DNA from 2 places in the Paenibacillus sp. GCM10028914 genome. Region 2 is predicted to be linked to the other one. Evidence: riboswitches for the same ligand, from Rfam matches in the RefSeq annotation. Region 2 holds a riboswitch; the other holds the start of a gene.
The links. A riboswitch is a leader RNA that binds a small molecule or an ion and turns the genes downstream of it on or off. The one in region 2 is predicted to bind cyclic di-AMP.

Region 1: linked by a shared signal. The riboswitch ahead of ACFQV5_RS14985 (APC family permease) and the one ahead of ACFQV5_RS25315 (resuscitation-promoting factor) in region 2 are both predicted to bind cyclic di-AMP.

Annotation. Positions count from the first base shown of each region.
Region 1 covers NZ_JBHTFO010000015.1:336,629-352,006, reverse strand. The annotation lists gene ACFQV5_RS15015 (response regulator) at 1-948, opposite strand, end outside; gene ACFQV5_RS15010 (sensor histidine kinase) at 952-2,790, opposite strand; gene ACFQV5_RS15005 (extracellular solute-binding protein) at 2,939-4,603, opposite strand; gene ACFQV5_RS15000 (carbohydrate ABC transporter permease) at 4,694-5,578, opposite strand; gene ACFQV5_RS14995 (ABC transporter permease) at 5,626-6,546, opposite strand; gene ACFQV5_RS14990 (glycoside hydrolase family 16 protein) at 6,695-7,438, shown strand; gene ACFQV5_RS14985 (APC family permease) at 7,492-9,315, opposite strand; cyclic di-AMP (ydaO/yuaA leader) riboswitch at 9,456-9,616, opposite strand; gene ACFQV5_RS14980 (MFS transporter) at 9,868-11,166, opposite strand; gene ACFQV5_RS14975 (MerR family transcriptional regulator) at 11,326-12,024, opposite strand; gene ACFQV5_RS14970 (alpha/beta fold hydrolase) at 12,176-13,051, shown strand; gene ACFQV5_RS14965 (undecaprenyl-diphosphatase) at 13,056-13,601, opposite strand; gene ACFQV5_RS14960 (AI-2E family transporter) at 13,804-14,958, opposite strand.
Region 2 covers NZ_JBHTFO010000021.1:10,201-25,578, forward strand. The annotation lists gene ACFQV5_RS25305 (HD domain-containing protein) at 114-1,400, shown strand; gene ACFQV5_RS25310 (TatD family hydrolase) at 1,482-2,252, shown strand; cyclic di-AMP (ydaO/yuaA leader) riboswitch at 2,452-2,663, shown strand; gene ACFQV5_RS25315 (resuscitation-promoting factor) at 2,937-4,142, shown strand; gene rnmV (ribonuclease M5) at 4,262-4,813, shown strand; gene rsmA (16S rRNA (adenine(1518)-N(6)/adenine(1519)-N(6))-dimethyltransferase RsmA) at 4,810-5,694, shown strand; gene yabG (sporulation peptidase YabG) at 5,905-6,798, shown strand; gene veg (biofilm formation stimulator Veg) at 7,129-7,404, shown strand; gene ACFQV5_RS25340 (small, acid-soluble spore protein, alpha/beta type) at 7,545-7,727, shown strand; gene ispE (4-(cytidine 5'-diphospho)-2-C-methyl-D-erythritol kinase) at 7,905-8,759, shown strand; gene purR (pur operon repressor) at 8,859-9,686, shown strand; gene spoVG (septation regulator SpoVG) at 9,871-10,152, shown strand; gene glmU (bifunctional UDP-N-acetylglucosamine diphosphorylase/glucosamine-1-phosphate N-acetyltransferase GlmU) at 10,263-11,663, shown strand; gene ACFQV5_RS25365 (ribose-phosphate diphosphokinase) at 11,741-12,694, shown strand; gene ACFQV5_RS25370 (hypothetical protein) at 12,827-13,027, opposite strand; gene pth (aminoacyl-tRNA hydrolase) at 13,201-13,761, shown strand; gene fin (anti-sigma-F factor Fin) at 13,879-14,109, shown strand; gene mfd (transcription-repair coupling factor) at 14,265-15,378, shown strand, end outside.

The DNA of each region.
Region 1 (15,378 bases), on a different contig from region 2:
TGCGATTATGCCGCTGTTTTTTGTCCCAATGTTTTGGAATAGGGCATAAAGCTCTTCATATGGGAGCTGCCATTCCTGCTCCAGGCGTTGGATGTGCTCAGGTAGAATACAGAGCTGATCAGGAAACAGGTAACTATGATGGTATAGCTCAATTACTTGGGTGTAGCTATGCGGCAATGATTTTAATCCTTGATTAGGACTGGTCATAACCGCAATAGACTTGATCTGCTCTACCTTTAGCGCCGACGGTAAAGCATTCGAATCTACAGTGGCATCCACCGCAAGGATCATGTACGGACGGAGCTGCAGGCAAATACACTTACGCCTGCCGTACACTCTGTAAGCAATGGACTCCATGCTATCAACACTACTTACCCCTGGCTGATTAATCCACCGTTCCTCCCGCAGAAGGCATAGACGATAGCCTTGCCACAGCTCTGGATTATGTTGCTGGGTCTCTATAACCCACGCTTCATCACTCGCTGCACCTTGCATAAACATTCGTAGCTCCTTGCGATCCGTTTCCCGGGCAAGACGGGAGACGTGCTTCATATTACGGGAGAGTTGCTGCCGTGTTTTGATCTCTTGCCATATCTGCTCTATCGATGATTGCAAATCCTCCCGCTTCACAGGCTTCAGGAGATATCCTTTTGCACCAAGGCTAATGGCTTGTTGAGCATACGTAAAGTCGCTATAGCCGCTGATAATCAGGTATTCCACCTTGAGGTACTCTGATTTCGTTTGCGCCATGAGTTCCAGTCCATCCATATCCGGCATTCGAATATCAGTGATTACCAAGTGGATACTGTGCTGACGCAATATCGCCATTGCTTCAATCCCGCTCGCTGCACAGTAAAGATTGCCGATCTGTAGATCAAATTGTCGCAGCATCGTTTGCAGGCCATCGCGTATGTGTTTTTGATCATCCACAATGAGAATATTGATCATATCCTACCAACCTCCAAGATTTACGTTTTCCCAAGGCAAGCGTATGGTTACGCAGGTATAAGCACCATGTATACTGTCAATCCAAAGACCGCAATCCTTACCATAATGCAACTGCAATCGCTTGTGCACATTTTCAATGCCCAGTCCGTTCTTGCTGGTTATAATCGGGGAATCCGAGGTACCACTCAGTACGGCATGCAAGCGGGCAAGCATTTCCGGTTCAATACCTACACCGTCGTCCCGTATCTGGATCAGGAGATGCTTGTCATTCTCAACCGATACAGTAATATCAATGTGCACGATATCGTCCTTAGGTGCTGCATGATGAACAGCGTTTTCAACTATGGGCTGCATACACATTTTAGGAATGGTATAACGAAGCACCTCATTCGGTAGATTGGCCGTCAATACGATATACTCGCCTTCCATAAAATTAATGAATTGAATATAGTTTTGTATGTTGGCAAGCTCCTCACTAAGAGCTACAGTATCACTCCGCCACTGCATGTTATACCGAAGCTGTGAACCTAATGATACCAGTGCACCCGCGATAGCTGGCTGCTTCTGAACCTCTGCCAACATTCGGATAGATTCCAGCGCATTGTATAAGAAATGAGAATTTATCTGTGAATGCAGCGAGTGCAGCTGAGCGTTTTTGGCAATCAACTGCTTATCCACGACTTGCGTCATCAGATGTTTGATTTCATCAAGCATATTGTTGTAGCTCACTGCTACCTCATCGATCTCATCGCCAGTTTCATGATTATCAAGACCGACATCAATTTTCGCATCCAGTTGACCTGTTCGAACCAGACGCATTGAAGCGAGAACACTATCGAGACGCCGAAAAATACGCCGAGTTGTATGAGATACGAGCAGCATAATCAGCAGAAGCACGCATAATGTAATTGCCACCACAAAAGCATACCAACTGCGAGGACCCTTCATCAGTGCCTGATGGGAGGCAATATCCACTACATAAGCTTTCAGAGGGGCAATATAGCGGTATAGTGCATAGTAAGTATGGTCTCCTACTTTGACTTTCACCGGACTTTCCTGCTGAAGCATATCCATATTCCCGTGAATGCCACTAAGGATTGTTTTCAGTTCTTCCCCTGCTTCTTGCGAAAACGCATGTCGGGGATTATAAATGGCTCTTGAAGGATCACTTTCGTCCATCACAACCGAAAAGAAGTCACCTTCATTCTCCTCGAATAATTCACTGAACATCGCGCTATGCGAAACGCGTATTTCCACAAGGCTTGGTCGTTTCTGTTGTTGTCCCTGAAGGCGTACCAGCCTGTAATAAGACAGCGAATGCTCTCCATTCTTAAAAGAGAATAAGCGGTAAGCGGCTCCACCTTCCTCCCTCAGCTTTACCCAATAATCCTGCGGCCAGAATTTGTCATAATGGTAGATTACCGGCCATATTTCAAACAAATTTGGATTATCGACGTAGAAACTAAGTTCACTGATCAACGAATGGCTCTGGATAATATTATGCATCTGCTCATACTGATTCTGTCTGAATTTAACCAGCCGCAAGCCATCCCCAAGCATATTGGAATGTATAAAATCCACGAATGCCGATTGTGTCAGGGCAGTCGAGGAAGCGTTTTCAACAATGTCCATTTTGCCTCTCAGTTGTTGTTCGAGTCGCGAAACATGATTGTTTCCCGTAGTCATAGCATCCTTATAGAGTTGAGTTTCTTGTGTACGAATAAATAAAAAGGATACCAAAATGCCAGGGATAGCAATCGTAATACTAAGCGCAAGGAACAACTTTTGAGATATGCGGGAATTACGGTACAGACGTCTCCACTGAGTCAACAGATAATTCATTCAAAGTCCTCCCCCACCTCTGTAATATACCATATATTACAAATCTGCTGGTAGGTAAGCATTTCGTTATACCTAATGTTAGAAACCACAAAAGCAGAGAATACCGGCCACTAATTCAAGCGGCCGGCAAAACTCATATAAGGTATTGTTATTCCGCCATTTTTGCTTTTCGGGCATCCAGTTCTGTCTGGCGATATTCCATTACTTGATCAAAGCCGTAACTCACACGGCGTTCAAGGAAATTCTCAAAAATCTTATCAAAAGCAGCTTCATCTTTTGCGGTAATTAACTCAGGCAGCACTTCTTCCCAATTTTGAGATATACGTGACCAGGCTACCGCAGCATCTGAATCACCCATTGGATCTAGACCTTTGTAAATTCCACTGTCGATATCAGCCTGCCCGTTAGCAAAGTCCTCCATTTGTTTAATATAAGGAGCCTTCTCGGGTCTCCACTGGTTGACGATGACAGGATTCCGCATCATCCAGTACGTATCCACGATACCGTACTCTTTTTCCAGCTTCTCGATATCGGTTTCAAGTAATTGCACCATTTCAGGCTTCAATTCTGAGTTGCCATTCACCATGTCCCATGTTTCGCCCTCCTTACCTAGAAATAGATCTCTTTGACCTTCTTCGCTAGTCAGATAGGACAGGAAACGGATGGCTCGTTCAGGATTTTTAGTAGATTTACTTACCATCGTAACCATCCATCCGTCCATGTTGCCAGGGAACAATTTTGCACTATCCCCCTTTGAATTCTGCGGTCCATCCACTGCAATATAGTAAGAATCAGGATTTGAGCTAGCAGCAAGCATCGGGTTAACAGCAGACATTCCCGTCCACTCTCGAATCATCATGAAATAACGCGCGTTATTCGTTTTTTCTTCAACCTGCGTATCCGAATCCACCAAAAAATCAACATTTAACAACTTGCGCTCGTATGCGGTGCGGAAGGTTTTCAGCCAAGTGATATAATCCGGATCGGTCATTCTGTCATATACTTTACCGTCTTTCTCGTGTGGTACAGCCAGTAGGTTGTGCAGGTACTCGGTCATGCCGTAAGGTACATTTCCTTGTGCAAAGAAGGGGCTTATAGGTTGACCCTTATACTCTGGATATTGATCCTTAAGCAATTGAAGCGCATTCAAGAATCCTTCGGGGGTGCTCAGATCTGGACTCCCCATCTCCTCATAAAGATCTTTTCGTACCAGAAAGGTCTGGTTGGCAGCCGATAGGCCGGTTTCATGCATCAAGTTTGGACTGTAAGAATCATTTGGAATACCATACGTATTGCCGTTCTCTTGGCGGTACCATTTAAGGGTACCGTCTCCCGCTACTTTGAAGAAATAAGGATCATATTGTTCTGCCAATTCATTCAATGCATACACATGATCGCCTTCCCATAGCTTTTTGACAGCGTTTTCCCATGATCCCATCGTAATCAAGTCCGGCAGCTGTCCTGAGGTCATCATCAGGGTCATTTGCTCGTTCGCTTCACCGGACGGAACTTCGATTTTGATATTAACGCCTGTTTTTTCCGTTATATGCTTGGAGGCCAAGCTTTCCCCCCATGTCTGGCCATACCAATTCGCACCTACAAACCATGTTAAATCAACAGGAGAAGTATCTTGCTTCCATGCAGGCTCATCGGGATTCAGCTTAACTTCGACCTGCTGGTCTGTCTTATTATCTGTAGGCTGTGGAGTAGGTGGCTTTTCACTTTGCTCGGAACGAGTACAAGCGGCCATGCTAAGGACCAGAATCGTGGCCAAAACGAAGGCTAAACATTGTTTGATAGATTTTCGCTTCATTATAAGTACTTCCTCTCTTTCAAATGATAGAATACAATATTTCTTTATCGAGCGCCCTTCAAAACCAGATCTTAGAAGAGGCGATGACGATTACCCTTTAATTGCACCAATCATAACGCCTTTGACAAGATAGCGCTGTATAAACGGATAGAAAATAAGAATCGGCAACGTGGCCACCATCATGGAAGCAAACTTTATGGAGTTGCCTGGCAGCCTTGCGCCAAACTGGGCCATCGCCTGCTGTTGCATAAAGGACATCGAGTTCTCTGCTATGATTTTATAGAGTAAGGTTTGTAGCGGTAGCATATCTGGCGAATGAATATAAATTACGCCTTGATAGTAATCGTTCCAATGATATACGGCTGAGAAAAGTGCGATTGTTGCGATGACCGCCATACTGTTAGGCAGTACGATTTTGAATAGCACCCCATAATCCGACGCCCCATCGACTTTCGCGGATTCCTCCAAACCGTCCGGAATGGTGCGAAAGAAGCTCATGAATATGACCATATTGAAGAACGTGTACATTGCAGGAATGATAAACACCAGAAAATGATCATACAAGCCCAGTTTAGTCATGAGAATAAACGTAGGAATCAGTCCGCCTGAAAACAACATCGTGACTAAAGCGATTTTGAGATACAGCTTGCGGCCAATCAGATGCTGCTTGCTCATACCGTAAGCCACAATGGCGGTAAACAACACATGCACCGACGTTCCGATCACTGTTCGCAATGTAGTGATGTAAAAACCGTTCATCATACTTTTATCCTGAAACACGACACTGTAACTGGACAGTGATATTTCTTTGGGAAACCAGTTCACAGTACCCAGCATTGCTTGTTCCGGTGCGTTTAGCGAATTAATAAACACAAACCACATCGGGTACAGCGTGATAAAGCAAACGGCCAACATCAGCAGTGTATTACAAATCTCAAAAACGCCGATTCGACGAAACCTCCTGCGACTTAGCATGTTTTTGTCCTCCCTTCTTCTTTAGTAATCGATTTCATGATTCGTGATTAAAAAATACTTTCGCCGGTTAGTTTTTTAGATGAGAAATTGGCTAAAAACAACAAACCCAGCGCCACGATGGATCGGGCAAATAGTACGGCCGTCGAGAAAGAGTGGCGCCCAGATACCAATCCCATGTTATAGATATACAAGTCTAAGCTCTCCGCCATCCTCATGTTCATGTTGTTTTTGAGCATAAAGATCTGTTCAAAGTTGCTTCCCAGTATTCCACTAACAGCTAAGATAAACAAAATAGCAATGGTTCCGCGAATACTCTGAACGGTAATATGCCACATACGTTGCCAGCGGTTCGCGCCATCAAGCTCTGCAGCCTCGTACAATCCCGGATCTATGCCGGATATGGCAGCAATGTAAATAATAGCGCTCCAGCCAGTTTCTTTGAGAATATCGGAAAAATAGGTAATCCACCAAAAGTACTTCGGTTCGCTGTTAAACAAGATCTCACGGTCCTGAAATCCGAGTGCCATAAACAGCTGGTTGATCACCCCGCCTTCACCTAACCAATTAAGCATGATCCCGCCAAAAATCGTCCAGGCAATAAAATGCGGCAAATACGAAATGGTTTGTACCGTACGCTTAAACCTCATATTCCGAATTTCATTGAGCATCAGGGCAAATAAAATAGGAACAGGAAAGCCCAGCAGCAGTTTGATGGTGCTCATACCCAAGGTATTGCGAATCGAGCGCCAAAAGCGATCATCTGTCATAAAGTCTTGAAAGTGCTTCAGTCCGACAAACGGTGACTCCAGCATGGGTTTCGCAATGCTATAGTCCATGAATGCAATCACCAGCCAAAGCATGGGAATATAGCAGAAAATAAACATCCAGATAATACCTGGGATGACCATGCTTTGCAATTGCCATTGCCGAAGAATTGCTTTTAGTTGTCCTGTCCTGTATTGGAACATGTTCCGTGCCCCCTTCTACTTCATCGTAAGAAAATCAGCAAAGGAAAAAAAGGCCATCATTTTTGACCCTATCCCAATTTTTTAGATTTGTTCTAACCGATCTGTTCAATGAAGTATGCTGTGATTAAATGAAAGGGGTATTTGAAGAATGAACAAACTTATATGGGAGCAAGATTTTTTAAATCGTAATACCGATTTGAGTGCATGGAATATTCGTTCTGGCAATGACCTGCTTGATCATGAAGGCAATCCCATATCCCCTGGTTGGGGTAACGGAGAGTTGCAGTATTACACGGGACTCGCAGACAATCTGTTCATCAATGAATTTGGATTAAATCTCTGTGCACGCCGCGAAGTTATTGAAGCAGATGGGAAGCACTTTGACTATACCTCCGCCCGTTTGGACACAAAAAATCATTTCTCCTTTCGCTACGGCAAACTTATCGTGCGCGCTAAGCTCCCTGTAGGTCAGGGACTTTGGCCTGCCATATGGCTGCTTCCGCAGCATGACACTTACGGCTCTTGGCCCGCTTCTGGTGAGATCGATATTATGGAATCTAGAGGCCGCCTGCCACAGCAAATATGGGGAACACTGCATTACGGAAAGGACTGGGACAATAAAGTTATCGATGAATTCTCTTACGAGTTTAAGAACGGTACGATTAACGAGTTCCATGATTATGGGCTGGAATGGGACGAAGGTACGATCCGGTGGCTGGTTGATGGGTATTGCTTCGCTGAGCGTCAATTAGAAAATGGCATCATGCCGTTTGATGAGCCTTTCTATCTAGTCCTCAACCTTGCTGTAGGTGGTTGGTTTGATCATGTGCCTGTAGATGAAGCTGCATTTCCTGCAGTCATGACGGTTTCATCTATACAACTATATGAATAGCAGACTACATAAAAAAGCTCTGGTCTAGTAACAGGCCAGAGCTTGAGAATGTTTTACTTTTTAAGGTGATACGGAACTGTCGTAACAATAACATCTTTCCGATACAGCAGATAGGTACGTATCATAAAGCTGGTTTGATTATGAAGCAGGTTTTGCCAGCTTTTCTTCGGAATGAACTGAGGAATGACTACTGTTACTTGATAGTTCGATTCAGCTGCTTTCCGTTGTATGGTATCTATAAATTTGCTTAATGGATGTATGATGCTTCGATATGGAGAATTTATAGTCACTAGCCTTACATCAGGTCTCCACTTCTTCCATTTTTCCTCGAACCGAGTTAACTCTTCTCTTTCAAAAGGAATGTACACCGCGATAATCTGATCCGCCGATAAAGACTTCGCATAGTTTAAAGAATGCTCAACAACATGTGTAATACCTGATACCGGTAAAATTACAACATTACCTTTTATCTCAATGGGTGGTTCACAAGTGGTAATCCGTAATTGTTCACCAACGGCATCATAGTGCTTTTTAATGCGTAGGAACAAGTAAACGATTAATGGCAGGAATATCAGCACAGGCCAAATCTGCACAAATTTCGTTACGAAAAAGATAAGGAATACGGTAAAGCTGATCAAAGCGCCGATGGTATTAATAATTAATTTTGTCACCCAACCTGCTGTCTTCTCCCGAATCCATTTTACCATCATCCCTGTCTGGGATAGGGTGAAAGGTATAAACACCCCCACAGCATATAACGGAATTAAACTCTCGGTTTGCCCGTGAAAGACAATAATCAGAACTATAGATAATACCCCAAGAATTAAAATCCCATTTGAGTAACCAAGGCGGTCTCCCCGAACGGTAAACATTCTTGGAATGAATTTATCCTTAGCAAGATTGACTGCAAGGAGTGGAAATGCTGAATATCCCGTATTCGCTGCTAGGATTAGAATCAATGCAGTTGTCCCTTGTATAAAGAAATACATAATATTACGGCCGAAGGTTTGGCTCGCAATCTGGGATACGACTGTTTCCTGCGCTGTTGGCGTTATACCGTAATAATAAGCTAGGAATACGATACCCGAGAACAATACGGCGAGTAATATGCCCATGGCCATTAATGTTTTGGCTGCATTTCTGGGCGCAGGATCTTTAAAGTTCGGTATGGCATTCGATATTGCCTCCACCCCGGTGAGAGCTGAGCTACCAGATGCAAAAGCTCTTAGCAGGATGAATAAGCTTATACCTGCAACCGGAGTTCCGATTGGAGCATGAAACTCAGGAGAAGCGTTACCCATCAGAATATTGTACATATTTACTCCAAGTAGAATAAACAAGGCCAATACGAACAAATAAACGGGATAAGCAAGCACGGTAGCCGACTCGGTAACTCCCCTTAAGTTCAGTATCGTTATAAGGATGACAAACGCTACCGCAATGCCGACTTTATGCTCATGCAATATTGGGAAAGCGGATGTTAAAGCATCCGTCCCTGCCGAGACACTTACTGCAACAGTAAGGATATAATCTACCAACAGAGAACCACCAGCAACTAAACCGGGATATATTCCAAGGTTCTCTTTAGATACGACATAAGCTCCCCCTCCGTGAGGATAAGCAAATATGATTTGACGGTAAGATAAAATTAAAGCCGTTAATAGTACCAATACTCCAATCCCAATAGGAATCGAATACCAAAGTGCAGCCCCGCTGATCGTAATCAGAACAAGCAGGATTTGTTCTGGTCCGTATGCTACAGATGAAAGTGCATCTGAGGAGAGTATTGCTAATGCCTTTTTCTTGTTCAGTTTTTGTTCTCCAAGTTCATTCGATTTAAGAGGCCGACCAATCAATAGTCTTTTTATTGCTGCCATCGTTAATGTCACCGCCTAGAGTTATTAAATATATCGTTTGAATTCGCCCTCATCACGTCCTGCAACACGATTTAGGCATAACAAAAAAAGCCGCAGGAAAGCTGGAGCTTTCCCGTGGCTTGAAAAAATAAGACACGACAAATTCCTCTTTCTTAACGCTTACGAGGTTAGCTGACGGATTCGGGAAGGAAAGTATCCCTACACATGCAGTAGCTAGCCAAGTGATTCACCCCGGAGATGAGGATGGTCTCATCTTATTGGTTCCCCCGCTTCTGATTTCAGAATTAAGCGATTTAGGAATATTCGGTTTTCATTCCAATTTGTAATGCACATTCATGATTACGAATGAATCTTACTCCTTCTTGGCACTTACTGTAAAGAAGCAAAGAAGCACATTTCAGTCAAAAAAAACGAATAAAAAGTCCATGATATCGATTACAAATGGTCTTCACCATGATTATCTTGAATTATCTCTGCCTCACTCTATTTTCCAAGTATACAAAAAATTAAAAAGCAGACCTTAAGGTCTGCTCATTGTATTTATTCTCCCACTCATGTTATTGAACTAAATTTCTTCTTTTTAAAAGACCAAAACATGATTGGGATTAACATTATAGCGAGGATACTCCCGGCAAAAGAGAGTGCAGAAAAACTGGAGTGCGCAACAACCATACCAGATAATGCCCCTCCCGAGGCACCTGCCAGAGCTATTAGAACATCTACAGATCCTTGTACTTTCGCTCCATTAGTAGAGTTGGTTGAATCGACAATTAAAGCAGTTCCACTAATCAATCCCATATTCCAACCGAGACCCAGAAGGGATAATGCTACGATTAACATAACCAGTGAGTCGGCAGGTGCAAGCGCAGCAATTATTCCTGAAGTAAGTAATGTTACACCAGAAGCAACTGCCATGACCTTACGTCCGATTTTATCAACCAAAATTCCAGTAACTAAGGATGGGAGATACATGGAGCCTATGTGGAAACCTAAAACCAAACCTACTTCTCCCAACCCATATCCATGATGTTTCATATGTACAGGAGTCATCGTCATGATAGCAATCATGACAATCTGGGTTACAATCATAACCGAAGCGCCAAGGACTATACCTCTTCTCTCTGCATACATTTCTTTTGGCTCATCAATGTTTCTTGTAGCTTTAACGGAGCTTTTGGCAAGTTCATTCGCGATTAATAGTGGATCTGGACGAAGGAAAATCAGCAAGACTAATCCAGCTAGAATATATGCTGCCGCAGCTAAAATAAATGATCCTCCTAAACGAGGTACACCTATCGAAAGAGCGAAATCACCCATAATATTCACTAAATTCGGACCGGTAACAGCGCCCAGTGTTGTGAATACCATTGCCATACTTACAGCGGTTGCCCTTTGCTTTGATGTCGCTAAATCCGTACCCGCATAACGGGCTTGTAGATTTGTTGCAGTCCCTGCACCGTAAATAAAAAGTGAGGGGAAGAGTAACCAAATGCTATTAAGAATGACAGATATGATTACACCAATTGCTCCTATGCCACCTGTGATAAAACCTAAACCCAATCCGAGTCTTCTCCCATGTTTCTGTGAGAACCTTCCTACCAACAGAGCCGCGACTGCTGAACCCAACGTAAATAAGGCAGTTGGAACGCCAGTATAGTTATCTGTGCCCAGCATTTCCTGAGCTAGTAGTGCACCAACCGTTATTCCAGCTGCAAGTCCAGCACCTCCAAATATTTGCGAAAATATCACAGTCACAAGTGTACGGCGATAAAGATTTCGCTGTTTATCCGGGGAATGAATATAGCTTTGTATTATTTCTTGTTCTTTGGTTGATGATCGTGATAAATCCATCTTACACTTCCTTTCACAAGCTGAACTCGGATCAAAGATCAAAAGTAGTTTACCTTTCCAGAGAAAGGATATCAAACACTTTTTTCCATTTAATCATATTTTCTAATCGTGAACTCGATAATATAAAAAACGGCAACCAATCGATTCGGCTGCCGCATATTATTCGTAAAAGTTTATATATTTCATCACTTCTGCGATACCTTTCATTTGAAATAATAGTTGATTGTTTAGTTTCTCCAAAGCTAATTGAAAAGAATGTTCGATTCTACCGTAATTTTGCGTGTCTAAATCATTTAAAAGTTTCTTCATATTTTCAATATAATAAACTGTTTTTCTCAAACTCCTGATGACCAATATCTTACGCAGTTGCGGTATAGAAAACACTCTATATCCATTTTCATTATTTCTTTCTGAATGGATTAAACCTTCATTTTCCCAATAGCGGATAGCAGAACTATTTACTCCTGCTATTTTTGCTACCTCTCCAATACTCATAAATTCTTTTAATTTCATATTTTTATATTCCGTAAAATTGGAATCTTTAATCTTAGTAAGTATTTCTTCTACTCTTTGTTTCTCCACTTGTATATGAAATTGTTGTTCATTTACTAACCATAGAGCTTTTTCAAAATTCGCGTCCTTAATTATTCTCATGACCTCATAAACAACGGGGATATCATACCCTTTTAATAAGGCTCTAATGGTAATAAACGCTTGAACGTGTATCGATGTGTAAAGGCGGTGATTGCTTTTTGTCCTTGGCACATCAGGAATGAGATCTTGTTCTTCATACCTTCTCAAAGTTGTTGTACTAACTTTTAAAATACTTGCAATTTGTTTAGGGGAATATGTCTCCATTTCTGAACTCCTAACTTAAAGTCAAACCTTCAAGTGCTACAATAATATATTTTATTTAAAATCCCAATATATCAAGGACAAAAAACCGCAAAACTGAAAGATTGCATGAATGTTATATGATAATAATATAAACAATTTAGGAGTGAGAAACTTGGAAAAAGTCATAAAACTTATGGATGATTCAAAAATAAAAGTTGGTTTAGTTGGAAATTCAAATTCCAAAACAATTATGCTTCCAGTTGCAAAAGAATCTGTTTATGGCCAAGAAGCCGAAAACTTAAAGTTATGGGGAGTAGACCCTAAATTAGGAGAGCATTTTATTAATGGTTTAGTCAACCAGTTTAAGATATTATATTTTGACTACGAAGGGCATCGTTTAATTCACCCGAATCCAGATAATCTTACACCTGAAAATATTGTAAAAGATTTTTTATTAATTGCTGATGAAATGAATGTTGAGAAATTTAGCTATTATGGTTACTCATGGTTAGCTTTAGTTGGATTGCAATTAGCCATTCGGACTGACAGATTAGATAGCTTAATCATGGGTGGTTTTCCTCCATTGGATGGACCATATAAAGAAATGATGGTGGTGACAAATAAAACATACGAACAAGCTTTAAATAATCAAAAGTCCTCTAATATTGATCAAGATCATCTCAGTCCAGAAGAGGTTGATTGGGATAACATACAGGTAAAGATCGACACGAAACAGACTAAACAGTTTGTTACGATGTACAATAATCTAATGGAATTTAATGATCGTGACATTCAACATAAATTAGATATTCCAAAACTGGCGTTTTCCGGGGAAAAAGACACCATTGTTTATGGAGATAATTTTGGAAATGTAACAGTAGATATTATCGGTATTCTTCAAAAAAATAAACAAGAGCTAGAACATCATGGTTGGGATATAGAAATCTTAACAGGAGATGATATGAATCACACTAAAGCAATGCAGCCTATAACGGTTCTGCCATTGATTAAGCCTTGGTTGATTAAAAATTTGAATTTATCTCATTAAATTATTATTCTAATAGCCGTTTCTTTAAAATAGGCAATCGAGGCACCATAATGGCTATGAAATAAGCACAAACGGTACTAATCAGCGCACCAACGATGACATCTGCAGGATAATGAACACCAACCCATACACGAGAGAGGCCTACCAAGAAGGCCAGCGATATCCAAATATATCTCCATCTTTTATGAAAGATACAAAAAGTCACACAGAATGAAAAAAATAAGATGGTATGATCACTAGGAAAAGAGTTGTTGACTGTTTTTTCTATTAGTTGGTTAACATGAGGTAGCTCCACAAATGGTTGTTTATTCGAATGTAATTGTCCAGCTATCTTTCCTAATATCTCAGCAAGCATGAAACTAATCATCGCTGAGATGACCATCATCCTATTACTGAGTTTTCTAGAGAACCAGAACAGTATTGTTAATAGAGCTAAAATATAAACCATGTATTCAGCAAGAAAAATAAAAGTAGAGTTTAAAAAAGCATATTCCTTACCTATATCATTGATGAATCTGAATAACTCCACATTTATTTTCGATATGTCCATTATTAATACTTCCTCTCTTATGTTCATTTTCAGTTTCATATGAAGAAGTATAAATAAGCATCAGGCATTTCATAATCGATTAACCTTACACTCTCCTTACAATTTAGTAATAAAAGGAAATGGTGATTCTGTTAAAACCGCAACCTCTATAAAACAAAAAAAAGCAACCCCCTTCAAACCAGGATAGGTTGCTTTTACTCAGTTATTTCTTAACTTTGTTGTTTGGTGGATCATACAATCCCGAAGTACCTTTGAACCACTCGAAAATATGCGATATGCAAACCTTAAGAACGGCATAACCCGGAACGGCTAACAGAACACCAACCACTCCAAATAAATTTCCCGATGTCAGAATGACAAAGATAATGGTAATGGGGTGAATTTTAAGTGTTTTGCCCATGATCTGAGGCGATATGAACTTGCCCTCAATTAACTGGACGATCGTCCATACAGCAACCATCTTCAGCAGCATTATCGGAGATGTAACAAGTGCTACGATCATTGCTGGAGTAATCGCAATTGCAGGCCCTAAATATGGGACAATGCTAGTAAACGATGCAATAATCGCTAGGATAAGCGCATAATCCAGCCCAATGATCATGTAACCTATGTAGAGTAGAATACCGATGCAGAAGCTGACGATGATCTGACCACGGATAAACGAACTGATCTGGTGATTAATATCTTGAAGCACATGCAATATACCGGAGCGACTCTTCGTTGGCAGGAAGGATAATATTTTCTTCGGGAGCTTCTTGCCATCCTTCAACATATAAAACAGAATAAAAGGTACCGTTACGATAGCCAATACAGTTTCTGTAAAAGCGCCGAGAAATCCTCCTACTTTACTCCATGTTTGGTTAAAGAGTTCCGATGCTTTCTGAGTTATCGTGCTCCACCATTCTTGAGAGTTGAAGCTGACAGCCTCCTGAATCTGACTAAACAATTGGCTGCCCGTAAGTTCTTCAAATTGCTGCTGAACATTCTCACTATATTGCGGGAAATTGTCAATCAGCCCCGTTATCTGGTTGCGCAGCACGGGAATAACTGCAAGGACGACCACCGTCAGAATACCTGCAATAGCAAGATACAGGATTAAGATGGACCATCCCCGTTTGATATTTCTTTTTTCCATCAAATCCACAAGCGGGTTGAGCAGATAATATAGTATTCCGGATAAGATGATTGGCAATACGATTGTCTTGATCAACACTTGCAGCGGATACAGAACAAATGAAATTTTGCTCAATACCAGTACGTTGAGTCCCACCAGCAGCAGGATAAGCAATAGAAGTACAAACTTGTTGTTTAGAAATAATCTCTTGAAGCGATCCGGCCAAATGCGGGGTTGTTCCATAAATGTCCTCCCTCAGTTAGTATCTATATTAAATATTGTAATAACACACCATCCAAAGATACTTATTCATTTCACTTATTGATATTAAGTCATCTACTTCATTATACTGTGCTGTTTGTGAGAAAAGAAGACATCCCCTTCGGGATGTCTTCTTTTTAGTTCTCAATCATTAATCTCATTATTCCCATCGATACTGCAACAATTCAAGCATTTGTTCAATATAGACGAAATAAAAGAAATAGATGAATTAATATCATTTTCTCCGTCTATAAAAGAAAAATTGTAATAATGTTTGGAAGAACAAAAAAATCATAGCACTAAAAATTGAAACGGTCAGGTAATATGAAATGAAGTGAATCCTTAAAAAGAATATGCTGATCATAACTCCGCTCACAACACCCAGCAACAAATAAGCTAATA
Region 2 (15,378 bases):
GTCTTGTCGATTTGGAAAACGGGACATTACTTAATTCGACAATGTTCGACATTAAGTGTCAAAACTAGTGATAAAGCGATGATTTCAATGTTTAGGATAAGGAGATGAAAGGTATGCATTTGCCGATTAGCGAGGAAAAAGTGTTTAAGGATCCGGTTCATAACTATATTCATGTGCAGGATGATATAATATGGCGCTTAATCAATACACCTGAATTTCAGCGGCTTCGCCGGGTAAGGCAACTTGGTACTTCCTTCCTGACTTTTCATGGTGCAGAGCACAGCCGTTTCTCTCATTCGCTGGGGGTTTACGAAATTACGAGAAAGATAATCTCTCAGTTTGAACGTAGCGGTTACCCCGATTGGCCGAAAGAGGAGCGTTTACTTGCCTTATGTGCCGCACTTCTCCATGATATTGGTCATGGACCTTTCTCCCATTCTATAGAAGAAGCATTTCATATGAACCATGAAGATTGGACCTGTCGTATCTTGCTGGGAGATACATGCGTGAATGATGTTCTGAGAAAAGTAGATGCTGAATTTCCGCAGAGGGTTGCTTCTGTTATTAACAAAACGTATGAGAAACCAATTGTCATTAATCTGGTTACGAGCCCGCTTGATGCTGATCGGATGGATTACTTGCTGCGTGATGCATACTATACGGGCGTAAATTATGGAACGATTGATATTGACCGGATTCTGAGGATGCTCCGTCCATATCGGGATCGGGTTGTCGTTAAAGAGTCAGGAATGCATGCAGTAGAAGATTATTTAATGTCTAGGTATCAGATGTATTGGCAAGTGTATTTTCATCCGGTAACACGCAGTTCAGAAATCATCTTAAGGCAAATTTTCAAAAGAGCGAAAGAGCTGTACAAGGATGGATATGCGTTTGATTTTATGGTTGAACCACTGCCTGCGCTTTTTGAGGGGAATCCGACTGTGAGCCAATATTTACGCTTGGATGAGGCATTAATTCAGACGAGCTTTTTACAGTGGACTGCGGAAAAGGATGAACTTTTGAGCGATTTATGCGGTCGTTTCATGCATCGTCGCCTCTATAAATATGTAGAAATCGACAACATCGATGTAGAAATGATCGACGGAATCCGCCAAGCCTTTTCTGAAGCGGGATTAAACCCTAAGTATGATTTTGAGATTGATTATCCGACCGATCTTCCTTATGATGAGTTTCATTCCGGTTCGCCTGAGAGCGATAAGCAGATTCTGTTACTGGATCGACATGACCATGTACAGGAGATATCCGAAGTATCCGATATTGTGCGTTCTATCAGCGGCATTCACCGTGGGCGGTATCGTTTATATTTTCCTGAAGAAAAGGTAAGAGCTGTACTGAACAGTCTGCCTAAAGAGATTGCCTCTGTGTTTTTACAAAAATAAATAGTTTCATTAGAAGAGAATTTCAGCAGCAGATATCGGCATTTTTTGCGGCTGCTCTACAACAAGAAAGGAGTTTATTTCATTATGTTATTCGACACACACACACATCTCGATGCTCCCGAGTTCGACGAAGATCGCGAGGAGGTCATAGACCGTGCACTAGAAGCAGGCGTAACCCGTATGATCAACATCGGTTTTAACCGGGAGACAATTCCTACTACCATGAAATTGGCTGAGACCTATGATTTTATATATGCTGCTGTAGGCTGGCATCCTGTAGATGCGATTACGATGAAAGATGGGGATTTAGAATGGATTGCCTCTCTGTGCAAACATGAGAAAGTGGTGGCTATCGGCGAGATCGGCCTGGATTATCACTGGGATACCTCACCTAAGGAGATTCAGCATACAGTGCTGCGTCGCCAGATTGGATTAGCACGGGAACTGAATATGCCCATCGTGATTCATAACCGGGATGCGCATGAAGATATCGTGAAGATTTTGAAAGAAGAGAAGGCTTCCGAGGTCGGCGGTGTTATGCACTCTTTTTCAGGTAGTTGGGAAACGGCCAAGTTATGCCTCAATATGGGCTTTCACATTTCTTTTGGTGGACCGATCACATTCAAAAATGCGAAACAGCCTAAAGAGGTTTTGGCACAGGTTCCAATGGACCGATTACTCATTGAAACGGACTCCCCATATTTAACACCACATCCTTTCCGAGGGAAACGAAATGAGTCCGCTCATGTGCGTTTAGTAGCTGAGACCGCAGCTGCCATAAAAGGGTTGTCTCTGGAAGAATTAGGTTTAATTACAACCCAAAATGCGATGGAACGATTTGGAATTAAATGAAATCAAGAGTAAAACAGATGAAAAACAGAGCTTTAGCGACCAATTAAAGTTTTTTAATCAAAAAAGGCGACTATATTACAATATTTTAACCTTTTTTCTGAAAAAATGTGGTTGATTGTTGCTTTACAACCTGTATCGAAACAGGATATCATCTTGTCAGTGATAAGAAGCTGATCGAAATCATCAGCCGAATATTTTATGAACCGTCACGCTTAGTCTCCAATGATTTGGGGAACGGGGGAACCGATACAGTAATAGCTGGCTGAGTGCAAGCTTTCCTGTATTTGATTTCTTTTTTGGGTCTTAGGGGTGAATTTGAGGGCATCCGCCATGAGCGGTTGACTTGAGATAGGGCGTCTCTCTTACGTCCGAACCCGACAGCTAACTCCGTAAGCGTAATTAAGAGAGGCAAACTCGTGCATACCATTTTCCAGATCGTAGACATCAGGAAGCCACGAAAGAGTCTCTATCACTCTTTCTTTGGCTTTCTTTTATTTTAGAATATTGGAGAGTGTATCGTCATACTGTTGGTAAACAGGGGGTGACGGTTGTGTGTACGAATCGACGGGGAGTAACGCAGAGTGAAGAAAGATAGCAGAACACTCTGTGAGACAATTTGCTATAGTCGCGTCAAATGCAATCATGCGTTACCTAGACGGCGGGACTATGAAGGAGGATGAAATAGTGGGCATTTTTCAACACGAAGAGACCCATGAATCACAATCATCCAGCATGTCTTACGCATTACGATGGAAGCATGAGAATCTGCGTCAACTAATGCTGGCCGCCATTGGCGCCATCGCAATTACATTACTCGTTATGCTGATTGTTCACACTCGGCCGGGTAAAGAGGTTCAATTGGTGATTGATGGACGAATCACCACAGTAGAAACCCATAGGGCTTTGCTGCATGAAGTGCTGGATGAGCAAGCCATTTCCCTGAAACCACAGGATGAGGTTTCTATGCCGTTAAACGGTGTTCTCCAAGATGGAGATCGCATTATTATTAAACGAGCGGTACCTGTTCGTATAACCGCAGACGGCAAACAAAACACAATATTTACTACCCAAGATACGGTTGCAAATGTACTCAAAGAATCGGGCATTTCAATCAAGGGCGAAGATACAGTAAAACCTTCCCTGGAAACAAAAATTTTCGGGCAAGAAGAAATCCGTGTAGTTCGCGTCACGAAACAAACTGTTAAACAGACTGAAACTCGTGCGTTCCGAGTCATCAAAACGGCTGACCCTTCCTTGGAAAAGGGGGATAACCGCGTCTTGCAAAGCGGTAAACCAGGCGTGGTGGTGAACTATATTGAGAAAGTGTACGAGGATGGAAAGTTTGTCTCAAAGAAAATTATTAAAAAAGAAGTTCAGAGTAAGACCAAAGATAAAATCATTGCAGTCGGAACGAAAAAAGTAGCTGTGCCTGTTCAGACGGCTTCTGCTGAATCGTCGCAATCTAATAAGGCTGTTACAACAAAAACAGTAGCTACTCAAGAGAAGTCAGCGGTTAAGACGGCATCCTCAACTGAGAAAGCTAATAACGTTATATCTAGAGCCGGTGTTGACTTTGAATACAAAAAAGTAATAAACAATGTATCTATGACAGCATATTCCGCCGAACAGAAAGGCATTGGTACCCGTACTGCTTCCGGTACACGTGTTACCGAAGGACGTACGATTGCAGTGGATCCGAATGTCATTCCGATCGGCTGGTGGGTATATATTGAAGGCGTCGGCTTCCGTCGTGCTGAAGATACGGGGGGTGCCATTAAAGGCAACAAAATCGATGTGTATTACGATTCCCTAAAATCAGCACTTAGTTTCGGGCGTAAAAGCGGTCATACTGTTTATGTTATCGGTCCGGTGAAACCAGAGCTTAACTAACGTATGATTTCTGTTTTACAATGCCATGCTAATGCTATACTATTTAATTAATAGGAATGTAATGTTAAGAAGAGGATGGATCATCCTCTTCTTTTGTTTTGGGAAGGAAGAAGGTACGAATGATCAAAGAAGTTATTGTCGTGGAAGGCCGGGACGATACAGTGGCTGTGAAGCGGGCGGTTGAGGCAGACACGATCGAAACTGGGGGATCTGCTATAAACAACCGCACGCTGAAACAGATTGCGTTAGCACAGGAGCGACGCGGCATTATAATTTTAACGGACCCGGATCATGCCGGAGAACGAATTCGCAAGATCATCGATGCTAAAGTTCCTGGCTGCAAGCACGCCTTTATTCCGGAAGCAGACGCTACTCGTAAAGGAGATATAGGGGTAGAGAACGCCTCACCGGAGGCGATTCGCCATGCGCTGGGACGCGTGCACACTTCGTTTGAAGGATCGGAAAGTTTGATTGGTCTGGATGACCTGATTGAAGCAGGGCTGATCGTGCATCCTCAGGCTGCTGCGAGACGTATGACGATGGGTAATCTGCTTGGTATCGGATACTGTAACGGAAAGCAGTTTCATAAACGTCTGGCTATGTTTCAAATATCACGCGAAGAATTTGCATCAGCGCTTGCCCAGCTGGAAGAGGGAGGTACGGAGCTATGACACGAATTGAAGATATATCAACCCCGAGAAGAACGAAGGAGATCATTCAGCGCCACGGCTTCTCATTTAAGAAGAGCCTTGGGCAAAATTTTCTCATCGATCAAAATATACTGTACAAAATTGTAGAGGCAGCAGGACTGGACAAGGATAAGGGGGCGCTGGAGATTGGCCCTGGTATCGGAGCTTTGACGGAAAAGCTGGCACAGACGGCTGGATCGGTTACAGCTGTAGAAATCGACCAAAGGCTTATTCCAATCCTTCAGGAAGTATTAGAACCGTATCCTAACGTAAGCGTCCATCACGGAGATGTGCTTAAGGTGGATTTACATGAGCTGTTCCGCAAACATTTTAGCGGTGTGTCTAAGGTTAGTGTCGTAGCCAATTTGCCGTACTATGTCACTACTCCGATTTTAATGAAGCTGCTTGAAGAGAAGCTGCCGCTTGAGAATATCGTGGTTATGATTCAGAAGGAAGTTGCAGTACGTATGGCTGCTTCACCAGGAACCAAGGATTATGGCAGTTTGAGTATTGCTGTTCAATATTATAGTGAGCCGAAGCTTGTGTGTACGGTTCCTCATACTGTCTTTATTCCTCAGCCCAATGTAGAATCAGCTGTTATTCGACTTAAGGTACGGGACAAGCCTCCGGTTGAGGTTGAAGATGAAAGTCACTTCTTCGAGGTTGTACAGGCATCATTCACTCAGCGTCGTAAAACGATTGCGAATAACCTGAAAAGCCGCTTTTTCCCCGGAGAGGGACGAGAACGCCTGGAGCAATTGCTGCAGGAGGCGGAAATTGAGCCATCCCGGCGCGGTGAGACACTGAGCATTGAAGAGTATGCCCGTCTTAGCAAGGTACTCCTTGCAGCGGGTATAAGATAAGGTTTCAAACAAATCCATCAAGTAATGGCAAGGGGCTGTCCCAAAAGTAGATTTATTCTACTAAGGGACAGCTTCTTTATGATCAATTGGAGGAATGATTCGTATCCGTAGCGTCTGCTAGCACTCTATTGTGAAGAGATAGATATTTTGATCTATATAAGAACCAATCCTGATAAAGGCCCATACGATGGATGTAGGGGTGATGTTGTGATGAATTTTGGAGATTTGGTCGTTCGTAGATCGTACGGCGGCGATGTGACGTTCCGAGTGGAAGGTGTACAGCAGAACACGGCCATCATTAAAGGAACGGACTTTCGGCTGCTGGCCGACTCGCCCCTTGGGGATCTGGTAAGAGTACCACATCCTACGACGAGCGAACGGACGAAGCAGGCGCAGATTAAAGCGAATGAATCGTTAACCCGCCTGCAACAATACCACCAGGAGCAAAGTGAGCGGCGCCTGGCAGATTTGAGAACAGAATGGGGGACCGGTGAAAAAGGTTATTTTGACGTGCCGGGAAAAGTACTACATCTGGATGGAGACCCCCTTTACCTGAAAAAAAGCCTCAGCTTATACAATCAGCTTCGGGTTCCGGCTGAAGGACATCATATTCATGAATCATCGATGGCGGAGGCCTTATATCGCATGCTGCCACGTGTTCGTCCGGATATTGTCGTTATAACCGGCCATGATGGTGTGCTTAAAAGACCTCAAACCCGTGATTTGTACAGCCTGGAAAGTTATAAAAATTCACAGAACTTTGTGCAGGCGATACAGGTTGCAAGACAGTATGAACGTAATCGGGACACACTTGTTATTGTTGCAGGCGCTTGTCAGTCGCATTTTGAGGCATTGCTGCAGGCTGGGGCCAATTTTGCAAGTTCTCCGGGACGTGTGCTTATTCATGCTTTGGACCCGGTGTACGTGGCTGCCAAGACGGCATATACGTCTGTTCGCGAAACGGTTAACATGAATGACGTGCTACACAATACGATAAGTGGCAGTCAGGGTGTAGGAGGTATAGAGACCCGTGGAACTTATCGAATTGGGTTGCCGCGTCTAAATGATTTATCTACGTTGAAGGTAACTCCATCCGTCAGCTAAGATTTCCTTCTTGTGACCGCATTTCAGGTAAAGAAATAAGTGAATTCTAAAAAGCCCCTAATCGCAGGGGTTTTTTTAGGTTCACAATGTACACACTACAAACAATCGAATCTTATGTTTCGCTTCAATGGGATAAGGTATATTAATTGAAGGAAAATGTACATATTTGTTGTCGGTTTTGCGCATAATAACGGTTCTCCGCTCGACTCAACAATGTTCAAAAAAAATTCGTTGACAATATATTTTTGATGCTGATATAATTAATGGTTTTGATTTGACATTGCCTTGGTAAATTGATATAATGGACAAGGAAAGAGGTGGTCGTCGACAATGGCTAAAAATGCGCTGTTGGAAATCAAACGCAGTTTGGATGCTCATCTTGGGCAAAAAATTACGCTGCGGGCAAACGGTGGTCGCCGTAAGACCGTTGAGCGTACTGGTGTTTTGGAAGAAACGTACCCTTCTGTTTTCATTGTAAAACTGGATCAAGACCAAGAAACCTTTAAACGAGTGTCTTACAGTTATGCAGATGTGTTAACCGAAACGGTAGAAATCATGGTTTTGGATGAGGACTGCCAGTTGCGTATAACCTATATCAAGTCATAACTTTATGTAATGCAGAACAGCACCCTCTCGGGTGCTGTTTTTTGTTGCCATGAGATTTGAGAATGAGGTCCTGGCTTCAAGGTACATAATAAAGATGTATCAAGCCATCATTACCACATTCACAAGGAGGCAAACTACTGATGAGCCGAAGAAGAAGGACCATGATGTCGGAAGAACTGAAGACCGAGCTGGCTAAAGAACTTGGATTTTACGATACGGTTCAAAAGGAAGGCTGGGGCGGTATTAAAGCCAGTGATGCGGGGAATATGGTGAAAAAGGCGATTGAGCTCGCAGAGCGAGCAGCCCGCCAGTCAGACCGTTAATTCAAAGCGTTATAAGGGGCTTCCGTAGTTCGGAAGTCCCTTTCTTTCTTTTTTGGATTTGGTCTGTATTGAAAATGACTTCACGGTGTCTGTTTGATAATATATAGTCAATTAGAAGTTTTTTCTGTAATGTGTTAAGTTGTGCTTATGGGAAAAGCTAAGGATAGGTGAACTTTCTTGAAAATATACGAAAAAGCGCCTGCAAAGATAAATCTGATGCTGGACGTACTTCATAAAAGACCCGACGGTTTCCACGAAGTGGAGATGGTCATGACGATGATTGATCTGGCAGATCGGCTAGAGATGTCTGAACAACCGAGAGATACAATTATGATTACGAGTCAAGCAGGTTATATTCCTTTGGATGAGAAGAACCTGGCTTTTCAGGCGGCTAGGTTAATTAAGGAGAGGTATGATGTCCGTAAAGGGGTACATATTCATCTGGATAAAAAAATTCCGGTGGCCGCAGGGCTAGCAGGTGGAAGCAGTGATGCAGCCGCTACGCTGCGTGGCTTAAATCGGCTATGGAATTTGAATATTCCGATGGAACAGCTGCTTTCTTTGGGGGCAGAACTAGGTTCTGACGTGCCTTTCTGTGTCACAGGCGGATCTGCGCTTGCGACAGGTAGAGGCGAAATACTGACGCCTGTTCCGAATCCACCCCAATGCTGGGCGATTGTAGCTAAACCACCGATTAACGTTTCCACAGCCGAAGTGTATGGTCGCTTACGGAGTGACAATATACAACATCATCCATCGGCTAAAGATATGGTGGCAGCTCTTGAGAAGGGGAGCTTTAATGAAATGTGTGGCTCTCTTGGGAATGTGCTTGAAGAAGTGACGCTGAAATTGCATCCTGAGGTGCAGCAGCTGAAAGAAGCCATGATGAAGCTTGGGGCAGACGGGGTACTTATGTCTGGAAGCGGGCCAACCGTGTTCGGTTTAGTTGCTAAAGAGTCCAAAGTCGCGCGGATTTACAATGGACTGAGAGGCTTTTGTAAAGAGGTCTATGCCGTTAGACTACTAACATAATGTACGTAAGTCAGAGAGGTAGTTCCTTATAACCTTGTAAGAATACGTACAAAAGTGTTATATTTGCAATATAATATTCGGATTTAGCGAGGAAAAACAGTGAAGAAACTTAAACGAAGCGAACGATTGGTTGACATGACACAGTATTTATTGTCTGAACCACATACCTTGATTCCGCTAACTACGTTTGCAGAGCGATATGGGGCGGCTAAATCCTCAATTAGTGAGGACTTAGCTATTATCAAGGAAGTTTTTGAAGATGAAGGTACGGGCGAATTACAGACGCTTGCAGGGGCAGCCGGAGGCGTGAAATATATTCCGAAGCTGCGCAAAGACCATGCTCTTACCTTTGCACAGGAGCTTTGCCATAAGCTACAACAGTCTGACCGAATTCTACCTGGCGGATATCTGTATATGTCTGATCTCCTAGGAGAGCCCTCCTTGATGAATGAAGCGGGTAAGATTTTTGCTACCGCTTTTGCAGACCGAGAGATTGATGTCGTCATGACCGTAGAAACCAAAGGTATTCCACTTGCTTACGCAACGGCCGCTCAGCTTAACCTGCCGGTCGTTCTTGTGCGTCGAGACCACCAAGTGACGGAAGGGTCAGCAGTTAGCATTAACTATGTTTCAGGATCGCATAAGAGCATACATACGATGTCACTTTCACGCAGAGCGCTCAAAGAACGTTCACGCGTGCTGATTGTTGATGACTTCATGAAAGCCGGGGGCACGATCCAAGGGATGATGGATCTACTGGTTGAATTTAACGCAGATGTTGCCGGAGTCGGCGTCTTATTGGAGTCAGGAGCCGTTGAGTCGGAGGAACGGTTACTACAGAACTATATTTCATTGGCTAGACTTTCGGATGTAGATTCCAAGAGCAAGATGATAACCGTAAGTCCCGGGAATTATTTCGAAAAATAGGTCTGACGGTATTTGTCGATAAAAATAGCGTTTTCAAACGAATGAGCCCGAAGTCTGTCGAAAAGCTCACTTTTTAAAAAAAATTCCTGATTTTAGGACATTTTCTAAATAAAAAAAGAAGGAATTCGGTTTGCTGTGTGGAATTATACACCAAGTCTCTGATGGAAAAAGGTGGTGAACACATATGCAAATTACGGATGTCAGACTCCGCCGTGTTAACTCTGAGGGGAGAATGAAGGCAATCGCATCCATTACCATCGATAACGAATTTGTCGTTCACGACATTCGCGTTATTGACGGCAACAATGGAATGTTTGTTGCAATGCCGAGCAAACGCACTCCAGATGGAGAGTTTCGCGACATTGCCCATCCGATTTCTTCCGGTACTCGCGAGAAGATTCAGTCGGCTGTATTGGCTGAATACGAACGCGCTGCTGAAGAGGAAGTCATTGAAGAAGGCGCTTAAGATTCAAAATTGGGGTTCAAAGAAAAGAGAGCCGGACTTGAGGCTCTCTTTTCTTTTTTTCTAGAATGAGATATATTCAGTAGTGAGTTCAAGAGGAGGAGGCAGGGCCCTTGAAAAGATTGGCTATTGTGCTCGCCGCTGGGCAGGGCAAACGAATGAAATCGAAACTATATAAAGTTCTTCACCCCGTCTGCGGGAAACCAATGGTGGGTCATGTATTACAGACAGTTGGTCAGGTTCGATGCGAACGCAGTGTGGTAGTCGTTGGTCATGGGGCTGAAACGGTCCGTTCATACCTGGGCGATGCTGCGGAGTATGTGCTGCAGGAAGAGCAGCTTGGAACCGGTCATGCTGTGAAACAAGCGAAAGAGCTTCTTGGGGATGAACAAGGCTCGACGATCGTCATTTGTGGCGATACACCGCTTGTCACATCCGAGACTCTTGAAGGTTTGCTGGCACTGCACGAGAATAACAAAGCTGCTGCAACCGTGCTGACTGCTCATATGGACAACCCTAAAGGCTATGGCCGGGTGATTCGTGATGAGGAAGGCAAAGTATTGCGGATTGTAGAGCAGAAGGACTGCAGCCCAGAGGAAGACGCTGTAGGAGAGATCAATACAGGTACTTACTGTTTTGATAATGCTAAGCTGTTTGATGCGCTTGAGAAAGTAACGAATAACAATGCGCAGCAAGAATATTATTTGACCGATGTTATCGGTATCATGAAGCAAGCTGGTGAGACGGTACTCGCTTACCAGACCGACGATCACGCGGAGTCTATTGGGGTTAACGACCGACTGGCTTTATCGCAAGCCGAGGGCTTTATGCGTGAGCGTATAACAAGACGCCATATGTTGAACGGGGTAACCATTATTGATCCTGCTTCCACATATATTGGCGCCGATGTGACGATAGGCGCAGACACGGTGCTCCAACCAGGTACAATATTAAAAGGGAATACCGTTATTGGCAGTGAGTGCGAGATTGGACCAAACAGTGAGATTGAAGATTCGGTCATTGCCGACGGAGTGTCTATTAAATACTCTGTTCTGAATCAAGCCGAAGTCGGAGAAGGCTCAAGTATTGGGCCGTTCGCTTATTTGCGTCCTGGCGCCAAATTGGGTGAGAAAGTTAAGATTGGCGATTTCGTTGAGGTCAAGAACTCGACGATTGACAATGGCTCGAAGGTATCTCACCTGAGCTATATTGGCGACGCAAAAGTCGGAAAAAATGTTAATGTCGGTTGCGGTGCGATAACGGTGAACTATGATGGGTATAATAAATCTGTTACCGAAATTGAGGATGAGGCTTTTATCGGAAGTAACGTTAACTTGGTTGCACCGGTTAAAGTGGGTAGAGGCGCATTTATTGTTGCTGGTACTACCGTCACTCATTCTGTGCCCGAAAACGACTTGGCAATAGGAAGACAACGGCAAGAGAATAAACCTGGATACGCCGAGAAAATCCGGGCGCGCGCTATAGCGAAGAAGAACAGTCAGACACAATCCTAGTTGCTGTCCTCTTAAGCGAAAAAAAGCGGTGATCGGACAGCCTAATTCAATGAACCAGCACGGAGGGTTTCTATTCTATGACTTATCTAGATTCTAAATTGAAAATTTTCACATGTAATTCCAACCCAAGGTTAGCCCATCAAATTGCCGATTATATCGGAATTCCAATGGGTGAATCCCATACAACCAGCTTTAGCGACGGTGAGATTCAAGTAAAACTCTCTGAAAGCGTTCGTGGTTGTCACGTTTATATCGTGCAGTCTACATGTGGACCGGTTAATGACAACCTGATGGAGCTTCTGGTTATGGTTGATGCGCTTAAGCGGGCTTCCGCAAAGAGTATCAATGTGGTTATTCCGTATTACGGTTATGCTCGACAAGACCGTAAAGCTCGTTCCCGGGATCCAATCACGGCGAAGCTGGTTGCTAATCTCATTGAGAAGGCTGGTGCACATCGTGTAATCACGATGGATTTACATGCGATGCAAATTCAGGGATTCTTTGATATTCCTGTAGACCATTTGCTAGGCGTTCCTATCATAGCCCAGTATTTCCGTTCCAAGCAGATCGAGAATCCGGTCGTTGTTTCACCGGATCACGGCGGTGTGGTTCGTGCGAGAAAGCTGGCTGATTTCTTGAACGCTCCGCTTGCGATCATTGATAAACGGCGTCCAGAGCCAAACGTTAGTGAAGTTATGAACATTATCGGGAATATCGAGGGTAAGACAGCTATCCTGATCGATGATATCATCGATACAGCTGGTACAATTGTTCTTGGTGCTAACGCACTTATGGAAGGCGGCGTAAAAGAAGTATACGCTTGTTGTACGCATCCGGTCTTGTCCGGTCCGGCTCACGAGCGTCTGGAGAATTCACCGCTTAAGGAAGTTATTGTGACGGACACGATTCCAATTACGCACGAGAATCCGACCAGCAAGCTGACGGTCTTGTCCGTTGCTCCACTCATGGGTGAGGCAATTATCCGTGTCCACGAAGAATTGTCCATCAGTAAGCTGTTCGAAATCGAATAAATACTTGCTATATCTTACAGGGTTACGTTTCCTCAAGTGGGGAAATGTAACCCTTGTCGGCTATAGCGGCATTTTCTGTGAACATGTTTAGAATCAACTTGGGAAACCGGTTACAATTATATGTACGGGCAATCAATACCCTGGACGCGAGATGAAAGTATAAGAGCTTCGGTTATATAGTGTTCCTTCTACTTCTACAAAATGAGCGTCTAATGCGGTGATTAGCCCCACATCTAGATGGCAATTTTGCTCGTATACCTGCACGGGGATTGCGTGCTTCATGTGGTATTGAAAATGGCTATGATGCGTCAATCTCTGTTCATAATTATTCAATGCCGTCCACCTTCTTATGTGAGGGTATGGATCAAATGTATGGATTAAATTGGTCTGAAAGACACAGTTATGTAAGATGAGATCGAATTGATCCGACTACTGATGTATTGTTCATATTGTACTCAGAAAATTGCAAAGAAGAAAGTACAAATAAAGAAAGGAATCTCAACCAAATGAAATGGATTGTCGGATTGGGCAACCCTGGTCCAGCTTATGAAAAGACGCGCCACAATGTCGGGTTTATGGCACTCGATGTCTTGGCAGAACGTCATGGGATGAAATTTACGAATCATAAATCGAAATCGATGATCGCTGAAGGATTTATTGGGGGCAAGAAGACGGTATTGATTAAACCGATGACATTTATGAATCTATCGGGTGAAGCTGTACGTGCCTTCATGGATTACTATAAAGCGGATTTAGAAGATATGATTGTTGTTTATGATGATCTGGATACGACAGTTGGGAGAATACGACTAAGATATCAAGGCAGTGCTGGCGGACATAATGGGATTAAGTCGATTATCCAGCATACAGGCACTCAAACGTTTAATCGGGTAAGAATGGGCATTTCACGTCCTGAACCGGGTCATGCTGTGGTGGATTATGTGCTGGGAACTTTCCCGAAAAAAGAACATGAGCTGTTAAAAAGTATGATCGAAGCTACCTGTGATTCTCTTGAATATAGTCTGGACCATACATTTGAGCAGACCATGCAAAAATTTAATGGTTAATAGCTAGTCCATCGATATTCTGTCCTTTTGAATAAGGTGAGAAAGTGTGACGGGAAAGTCTGAAAGGATGGCAATTCGGGCATACTGAAGGTATAAACGACCTTCAGGAGGCATATGATGGCGATAAACTATATTTGTAGACACTGTCGTACTTTTCAGGGACGTATTGAGTCGAAAGATGTCTCAGAAACGCAGCTTGGATTCGATTCCTTGACCACCGAAGAGCGCAGGGATATAATAGCGTATGATTTTAATGGGGAAGTTACCGTACGGGTAACCTGCGATCACTGTAGGGAAGCGCTGGAAGCGCATCCTGAACTCAGTCTATTGACTAGTCCCCTCCAGTAGCACGACATGGAATTAGTCTTGCGATTAATGTAAGATGGACAATAACGCGGTTAGCGAAAAAGGCCGCGGGTGTAGCCTTGGCAGTTTGCTGAGGCTTCTTTTCGATTACACATTTTCAATAAATTTATATGTTCGCATAAGAGAGGTGCCCCCTTTTGTTACAAGCACTTATTGATGTCTTTTCAGAAGATACGGATTTTAAATCCATTGCGGCAGGTACTTCAGCCGGAATGAGAGAACAGCTTATTTCAGGCCTGTCCGGTTCATCCAGACAAGTCTTGATGGCTGCATTGTTTCAGAACCAGCAGCGTCCATTGCTCGTGGTTACTCATAATATGTTCTCTGCACAAAAAATTGCAGATGACCTGCAGGAAGTATTATCTGCGGATCAAGTATTGCTCTACCCCGCTAATGAGCTCGTGGCAGCTGAATCAGCGGTATCGAGCCCGGAGACCCTAGCTCAGCGGATTGATGTACTGCATCGCTGTGCACGTGGTTTCCGGGGTATTGTTGTGGCTCCATTTTCGGGTGTGCGTCGTTTGCTTCCTGCACCGGAAGTCATGGCTGACGCGAGAATCACTCTAAACGATGGAGGTACTCTTGAACTAGAATCATTTTTGAGTCGAATGATTGAGCTTGGATATGAGCGTGTGGAAAGAGTAGAAAGCCGCGGAGAGATGAGTGTTCGGGGTGGAATTATCGATTTCTATCCGATGACAACGGCTTATGCTTATCGGGTGGAGCTGTTTGATGAGGACATTGATTCCATTCGTACCTTCGATCCGTCAGACCAGCGCTCGATCGATAAAGTGAAAGAAGTGGTTATCACTCCATGCAAAGAAATTATTGCGGATTCAGAGCGGCTTACCAGAGCTGCAGATCGTGTTTCCAAACTTCTGGAATCACAGCTGGAGAGAATGACAGACAGACAGGCAAAACTTCGTCTTCGCGAGGAAATTAATCGTGAGATGGAAATGATGCGTGAACGCGTGTATTTTCCAGAAATCTATAAATATATTTCTTTGCTATACCCAGAAAAAACACATTTATTTGATTATATGCCGGAAGACACATTGCTTGTTTTGGATGAACCGACTCGTCTTCTTGAAACAGGAAAACAGTTAGAGCGTGATGAAGCAGAATGGAATATTCATTTGATGCAAAATGGTAAATCCCTACCAGATCTGCCGTTATCAATTGATAGTGATGAAGTGGTATACCAACATCGATTCCAGACCCTTCTTATCTCGATATTTTTGCGTCAAGTTC